3 regions of the Listeria sp. MAN/IMW/UF464 genome follow, and region 3 is predicted to be linked to each of the others. Evidence: a T-box and tRNA genes for the amino acid it is inferred to sense, from the RefSeq annotation. Region 3 holds a T-box; the other regions hold tRNA genes.
The links. A T-box is a leader RNA that pairs with one kind of tRNA and senses whether it is charged. The one in region 3 lies ahead of serS (serine--tRNA ligase), so its partner is inferred to be a tRNA-Ser.

Region 1 (2,270 bases), on a different contig from region 3:
CGATCAAGAGAAGGATCAATCGTCATATTTACGTTAAAACCAGTATCAATCATACCAGTATGCATAATACTAAATTGCAGTTGATTGGCAATTAATTCTTGGTCTACGTATTTTTTTAGTAATTCGATTTGACCTGGGTTTTGATTACTTACGCCAAAATGACGAACTTTTCCACTTTTTTCCAGTTCTGTGAAAGCCGCTGCTACCTCTTCTGGTTCAAAAAGTGTATCCGGACGATGAAGTAATAGTGTATCTAAATAATCTGTTTTCAGGCGTTTCAAGCTACCTTCCACAGAAGAAATAATGTGCTCTTTTGAAAAATCAAAGAATCCTTGACGAATTCCGCATTTTGATTGAAGAATCATTTTTTCACGAACAGTTGCATTCATATCAATTGCATCAGCAAAGACTTCCTCTGATTTACCGCCGCCATAAATATCCGCGTGATCAAAAAAATCAATACCGTTTTCAAGTGCTGTATTAATTACTTTGTTCGCCTCTTCTTTACTAAGATCCGCCATTCTCATACATCCTAGCGAAATTTCTGAAGCGGTTAAATCGCTATTACCAATTGTTATTCGTTTCAAAATCAAGCACCTCTTTCTAAAAGTATATCCTTATTTTAACACTTTGTTGAAATCGTTACCAAGCTTAACCTTCTGAATAAAAACTAATTCCCTTATCCGTATCCTCCACAACGATCCCAGCTGGCTGATTAATCAAAAGAATGCAGTAATAAAAATCACCGACACAACCTGATGTATGTAAGGCAAAAATTAAATATAGAACTGCTTCATTCACACCGAGAAAACGCAGAAAAATGAACAATCCCGTAAGAACGATAAATGGCGCAATCGAAATAATAAAGAATTGCGCTCTCGAATAAAATGCTCCGGGGCTTCCAGCATAAGCCATCCCATTTTTAAAACCAAATTTCACTTTTGATTCTGGGCGAAAAGCTTTGAAGAAAATCCCGTGTACGGCTTCGTGAATAACAATTGCTACTAAATAACCTACTCCAAGCCACATAACCCCCGCCAAACCATTTGTAATCTGGAAACCGCCTGAAAAAACAATTCCTAAAACAGTTAACACAAGCACAATAACAATCGCAGCAATATTCAAATTCATAACCAATTTTTTATTTTCTAGTAAATTAATTTCTTGAACCAATTTTCTTTCCATTTAGCACGCTCCTTTTATAAAAAACACTGGTATTTTTGTTAATATTATTATACAATACTTCTTGTCGGCATTCTATGTCACAGTGGAGAAATACCCAAGTCCGGCTGAAGGGGACAGACTCGAAATCTGTTAGGCGGTGTATGCCGCGCCGGGGTTCGAATCCCCGTTTCTCCGTAGAAATAAAAAGGTTGACTACTGCTCAAGAAACTATTTGAACAGTAGTCAACCTTTTTTATTTGTGTTCTCCTAATTAAGTATTCAAAAAATAGTTGATTATATCCTATCACCTATTCTTAAAAACATCTTTTAAATTTGAAAATTATTATAAACTAACGACTATGCTAACTAAGAAAAATAACACAAGGCTCCCCGTTAAACCACTTAGTATAAACTTCTTACATTTATAAAAATATAAACATGAAGCTAAAAAGCAAAATACTGCAATTATTTGAAACCAAACAGAAAAGAATGACCCTTCTTGATATTTAATTACATTAAATAAAACATTACAGTACACTACTGCATATATTATTAATAAAAACCATATAACTAACTTTTTCATTATTCTCCCCTTTTATTACTTAATATGGCGAAGAGTTAAAGAACCATTTGCCTGCACTTTTTAGCTGTTTATTCATATCTTTCTTTTTAACTGAACCAACACTTCTTATATCTTGATATCTGAACGCGTATAATTTTTTACTTCCATAGTCAGTTGGCACAAGCCCACTAGTCCTATATTGCTTAAATGTCACAGCATGGTTATTCCCTTTTTCATACTCAAATTTATGCTCTTCATCCTCTGTTGAACTAGTTAACACAGCTGTATAACATATTATATTTATTCAATTTACTCTTCAAATTTTATCTATTTATACTTCTCGAAATTCAGGCTTTTTTCTCCGCAATACTCACATACATTCCCTCATCAAGCTCCCAGTTCTGCAATACTTCAAACCCAAATCCTGCAAGCTCTTCCTTCAATTTCTCAGCTGAAATTTGAATTTCCATTGGTGGACCTTTCAAATCCGTTCCTTGTGTATCAAACTCTATGGTAGCAAAGTAGCCACCTGGTTTCACGACTC
Region 2 (2,270 bases), on a different contig from region 3:
AACGCTTGAATGAAACGCTAACTTTTGTCGTTGAAACAGCCGTTAACCAAGTAGGCGTCAACGTAAATACAGCATCCGCATCACTTTTACAATATGTTGCCGGTTTAAACAAAACAGTTGCAAATAACATTCGTAAATATCGCGAAGAAAATGGTTCTTTCACTTCCCGTAAAGAGTTGAAAAAAGTTCCTCGTCTCGGCGCGAAATCATATGAACAAAGTATCGGTTTCTTACGTATTTTAGAGGGCGAAAATCCGCTTGATAAAACAGCTATTCACCCTGAGAGCTATAAAGCAGCAGAGCAAATTGTAAAAGCAGCTGGTTTTGGCTTGAATGATATTGGTAGTGAGGATTTAAAAGTAGCATTACAAGCTCTTAGTATCCCAGAAGAAGCAGAAAAACTAGGCATTGGTAAAGAAACGATGCGCGACATTATTGATAACTTAATTGCCCCAGGCCGCGACCTTCGTGATGAACTACCAGCTCCACTATTAAAACAAGATGTTATTTCGATGGAAGATTTAAAACAAGGGATGGAGTTACAAGGAACTGTTCGTAACGTTGTTGACTTTGGCGCTTTTGTTGATATTGGCGTGAAACAAGACGGACTTGTGCACATTTCAAAACTAAGTAATTCCTTTGTTAAAAACCCGATGGATGTCGTTTCAGTAGGAGACGTTGTAACAGTTTGGGTTGATGAAGTAGACACGAAGAAAAATCGAATTGCTTTAACAATGCGTAATCCAGATGGAAGTGTCAAATAATGAATCAAACAGAATTGCAGCAGCACATGGAAGAAGTGTCGCTGCAATTTTTCCAAAAAGAATTCCGTCACCAAGCTGTTTTTAACACGCGTTTACGAACAACCGGCGGAAGATATTTACTCAAAAGCCACAATATCGAAATGAACCCTAAGTACTTAGAAAACTTTGGCTTAGAGTACTTTTTCGGCATTATGAAACATGAATTATGTCATTATCACCTTCATTTAGAGAAAAAAGGCTACCAACATCGCGACAAGGATTTTCGTGAATTATTAAAAAAAGTAGACGCCCCAAGGTTTTGTGCTGCGATTCCGCGTGAAATTACAATGCATGAATATACATGTAAAAGTTGCGGGAAGTCATTTTTAAGACAACGTAGATTTAATGTAAACCGTTATCGCTGTGGCAGTTGCGGCGGAAGATTAAAGCAAACTGGTTCAAAAAAAGTTTATACAGAATCCCCCTAAAAAGCCTTGCATTTTTGCTTAATTCTGCGTATACTAATGGAAGTCAGATAATTCAACAGTAGCTCCGTTGATAGCGTAATTGGCTGTTAACCGAGTGGGCGCAGGAACAAGAATCCTGCCTGTGGAGTTTGGGGAAGTACTCAAGTGGCTGAAGAGGTGCCCCTGCTAAGGGTATAGGTCGCTCACGCGGCGCGAGGGTTCAAATCCCTCCTTCTCCGTAATTAAGAAAGGTTACCTTATAAAATGTTAAGGTAACCTTTTTTGCGCGCTAAAATTGGCATTTAAGAAGAGAGTTGCTATAATAAGAAAAACGTTTCAGAAAGGAATGGACTATGGATAATAAGCTAGAATTTACAACGATTGATGAATATATTACCCAAGCGCCACCAGAAACAAAAGAAGTGTTGCAAACAATAAGAGAGACAATTCAAGCTGCTGCCCCAGAAGCAACTGAGAAAATCAGCTATCAAATGCCAACTTTTTATTTTGAAGGCAATCTAGTGCATTTTGCAGTCGCGAAAAATCATTACGGGTTTTATCCAGCGCCTAGTGGCATTTCGGCCTTTGAGAAGCAATTAGGAAAGTACAAGTATTCAAAAGGTGCGGTTCAATTTCCTATCAAAGAAGAAGTTCCTTATGAATTAATTAAAGAAATGACACTTTTCCGATTAGCAGAAAATAAACAAAAAGCAGCAGAAAAGCTAGCAAAGAAAAAGAAAAAATAAGTTTGAGGCTTTCATCAATATGATGGAAGCTTTTTTGTTTGGTCTTTTATTTTAAAAAGACTAGACATTTAAAAATAAATGAGTATAATAATAAATAGAAAACGTTTTCTTGTAGAAAAAAATACGTTTGGGGGAAGAAAAGTGAATAAATTTATGGAGTTGCTTGGGGATAAATTAATGCCTCTTGCTGCAAAGTTAGGGGAGAATCGTTACTTAACGACTTTACGAGATGCTTTTATGTTAGCGTTTCCACTGACAATGTTTGGTTCTATTGCTGTAGTTTTGATGAATCTGCCATTTTGGAGTGATGAAAC
Region 3 (2,270 bases):
TTTCCCAAATACGTAAAAAGGCTGCTTTGCTTCCAACATCTTTTAGCTCAGCTGGGGTTTTTATCCCAGCTTTTATTAAGTCCTGCTCCAGTACTTTGCCAATGTTTGGTAATTCGCTTAGGTTCGCCATTACAGTTCCTTCTTCCTTTTTATTTTGGTAATTCGATTTTTTCGATACCGCCCATATAACCTTGTAGTACTTTCGGAATGCGTACAGAGCCATCTTCCTCTTGGTAGTTTTCCAATATAGCAGCGACCGTACGACCTAGCGCTAACCCGGAACCATTTAATGTGTGCACGTATTCTGGTTTGCTTCCTGGTTCACGGCGGAAACGAATGTTGGCGCGTCTTGCTTGGAAGCTTTCAAAGTTACTGCAAGAAGAAATCTCACGGTAAGAATCATAGCTTGGAATCCAAACTTCTAAATCATATTTTTTAGCAGCAGTGAAGCCTAAGTCAGCAGTACACATGCTTAGTACGCGATATGGTAATTCTAGGCGACGTAATACTTCTTCTGCGTTTCCAGTTAATTTTTCAAGCGCCGCGTAGGAATCTTCCGGTTTAACAAATTGAACTAATTCCACTTTGTTAAATTGATGTTGACGAATTAAGCCACGCGTATCACGACCCGCAGATCCCGCTTCAGAACGGAAACATGCGCTAAATGCTGTATATTTTCTTGGTAAATCTTCTGCTTTTAAAATATCTTCGCGGTGGTAATTTGTTACTGGTACTTCCGCTGTTGGAATAAGGAAATAGTCTTCCGCTTCAATTAAAAATGCATCTTCTTCAAATTTCGGCAATTGTCCAGTACCTGTCATGCTCGCGCGGTTTACCATGTACGGTGGAAGCATTTCTTCATAGCCATGTTCATTCGAATGCAAGTCCATCATAAAGTTAATTAGCGCTCGTTCCAGTCTTGCACCTAATTTTTTATAAAAAACGAAGCGGCTGCCAGTTACTTTTGCAGCATTTTCAAAATCAAGAATATCAAGGTCAGTTCCTAAGTCCCAATGAGCTTTTGGTTCAAAATCAAATTCGCGAACTTCGCCCCATTTGCGGATTTCTACGTTATCGTCTTCCGATTCACCGACCGGAGTAGACTCATGCGGAATATTTGGAATCGACATTAAAATCGTATCTAACTTCTCGTCAATTTCTCTTAATTCGATGTCTAATGTTTTAATACGGTCACCAACGACACGCATTTCTTCAATTTTAGCATCAGCATCTTGTTTTTCGCGTTTTAATTTAGCGATTTCTTGAGATACTTCATTACGCTGGCTTTTTAGCGCTTCTGTTTCCACAATCAGTGTACGACGACGTTTGTCTAACTCGCCAAATTTCTCAAATTCACCCAAGTCTTCCCCACGATTTTGCAACTTCTGTTTTACTTCTTCAAAATTATTACGTAACAATTTAACATCTAACATGCTAACTCCTCCTTTATTTTTTTCCATATAAAAAACTCCCGTACTTTCCCGAATTAACAGGAAAGGGACGAGAGTTAACCGCGTTGCCACCCTTATTGGGACTTAAAAAAATCCCCAGCTTCATTTAGGTTTAACGGACCCAGCCGGAATGATTTACTCGCAAAACTATGCTTTCCACCACTCACTCCAAGATGGATTCATAAGGAAACTTCACCAGTTCGCACCAACCACTGGCTCTCTTTAGAAATTCTACCTCATTACTACTTCTTGTCTTCGCTTTTCGTATTAATTTAAAGTTATTCTATCGCATATCTGCTTAAATTACAAGCAAATCTTTAACCAATTAAATCGAGCGTGTCTGGACCGTCATCATCAGAATTCAGTATTCTAATTTGTTCCGGAACAATTTTTATAACGACAAAGGATGGTGAATCTTCGCCTTGAAACCAGTCTTTAGAGATATTTTCCCAGATGCGTTCTTTGATAGATTCATCTTCTTCCAGTGATGCTAAACCATTGATTTCTAAAAAGGCAGATCCGGGGCTATCATAGCCAATTAAAACGCATACGTGCGGGTTTCTACGGACTTCCTCTGTTTTCGGTAGTTCTTTTCCAGATGGTGTATAAAGTGTTAAGCCATCATGAAGAAACGTCATATATCTAGCGTGCGGAAAATCGCCTTGTACAGAGGTTAATACCCCAACTTGATGTTGTTCTAAAATGGCGAGAATTTTATCTTCTAGTTCATTTTCCATCTAAAACACCTTCCTTTGGTTATTTAGTGTACATTTCCACTTGTTTTCGGGCTTCAAACATTTCAGGCTTGTTATCTCCGTA

Region 1: it has a tRNA-Ser gene. The T-box ahead of serS (serine--tRNA ligase) is inferred to sense a tRNA for this amino acid. The anticodon was not compared.
Region 2: it has a tRNA-Ser gene. The T-box ahead of serS (serine--tRNA ligase) is inferred to sense a tRNA for this amino acid. The anticodon was not compared.

The regions. Positions count from the first base shown of each region.
Region 1 is NZ_JBZWZP010000001.1:1,012,699-1,014,968, forward strand. Features, by position in the region: gene AC4PG0_RS05145 (aldo/keto reductase) at 1-587, opposite strand, end outside; gene AC4PG0_RS05150 (DUF3267 domain-containing protein) at 652-1,185, opposite strand; tRNA gene AC4PG0_RS05155 (tRNA-Ser) at 1,270-1,359, shown strand; gene AC4PG0_RS05160 (class I SAM-dependent methyltransferase) at 2,074-2,270, opposite strand, start outside.
Region 2 is NZ_JBZWZP010000001.1:760,521-762,790, reverse strand. Features, by position in the region: gene AC4PG0_RS03920 (Tex family protein) at 1-764, shown strand, start outside; gene AC4PG0_RS03915 (SprT family protein) at 764-1,231, shown strand; tRNA gene AC4PG0_RS03910 (tRNA-Ser) at 1,362-1,449, shown strand; gene AC4PG0_RS03905 (iron chaperone) at 1,564-1,956, shown strand; gene celB (PTS cellobiose transporter subunit IIC) at 2,098-2,270, shown strand, end outside.
Region 3 is NZ_JBZWZP010000003.1:360,483-362,752, reverse strand. Features, by position in the region: gene AC4PG0_RS11725 (TfoX/Sxy family protein) at 1-130, opposite strand, end outside; gene serS (serine--tRNA ligase) at 150-1,433, opposite strand; T-box leader at 1,494-1,716, opposite strand; gene AC4PG0_RS11715 (pyridoxamine 5'-phosphate oxidase family protein) at 1,769-2,188, opposite strand.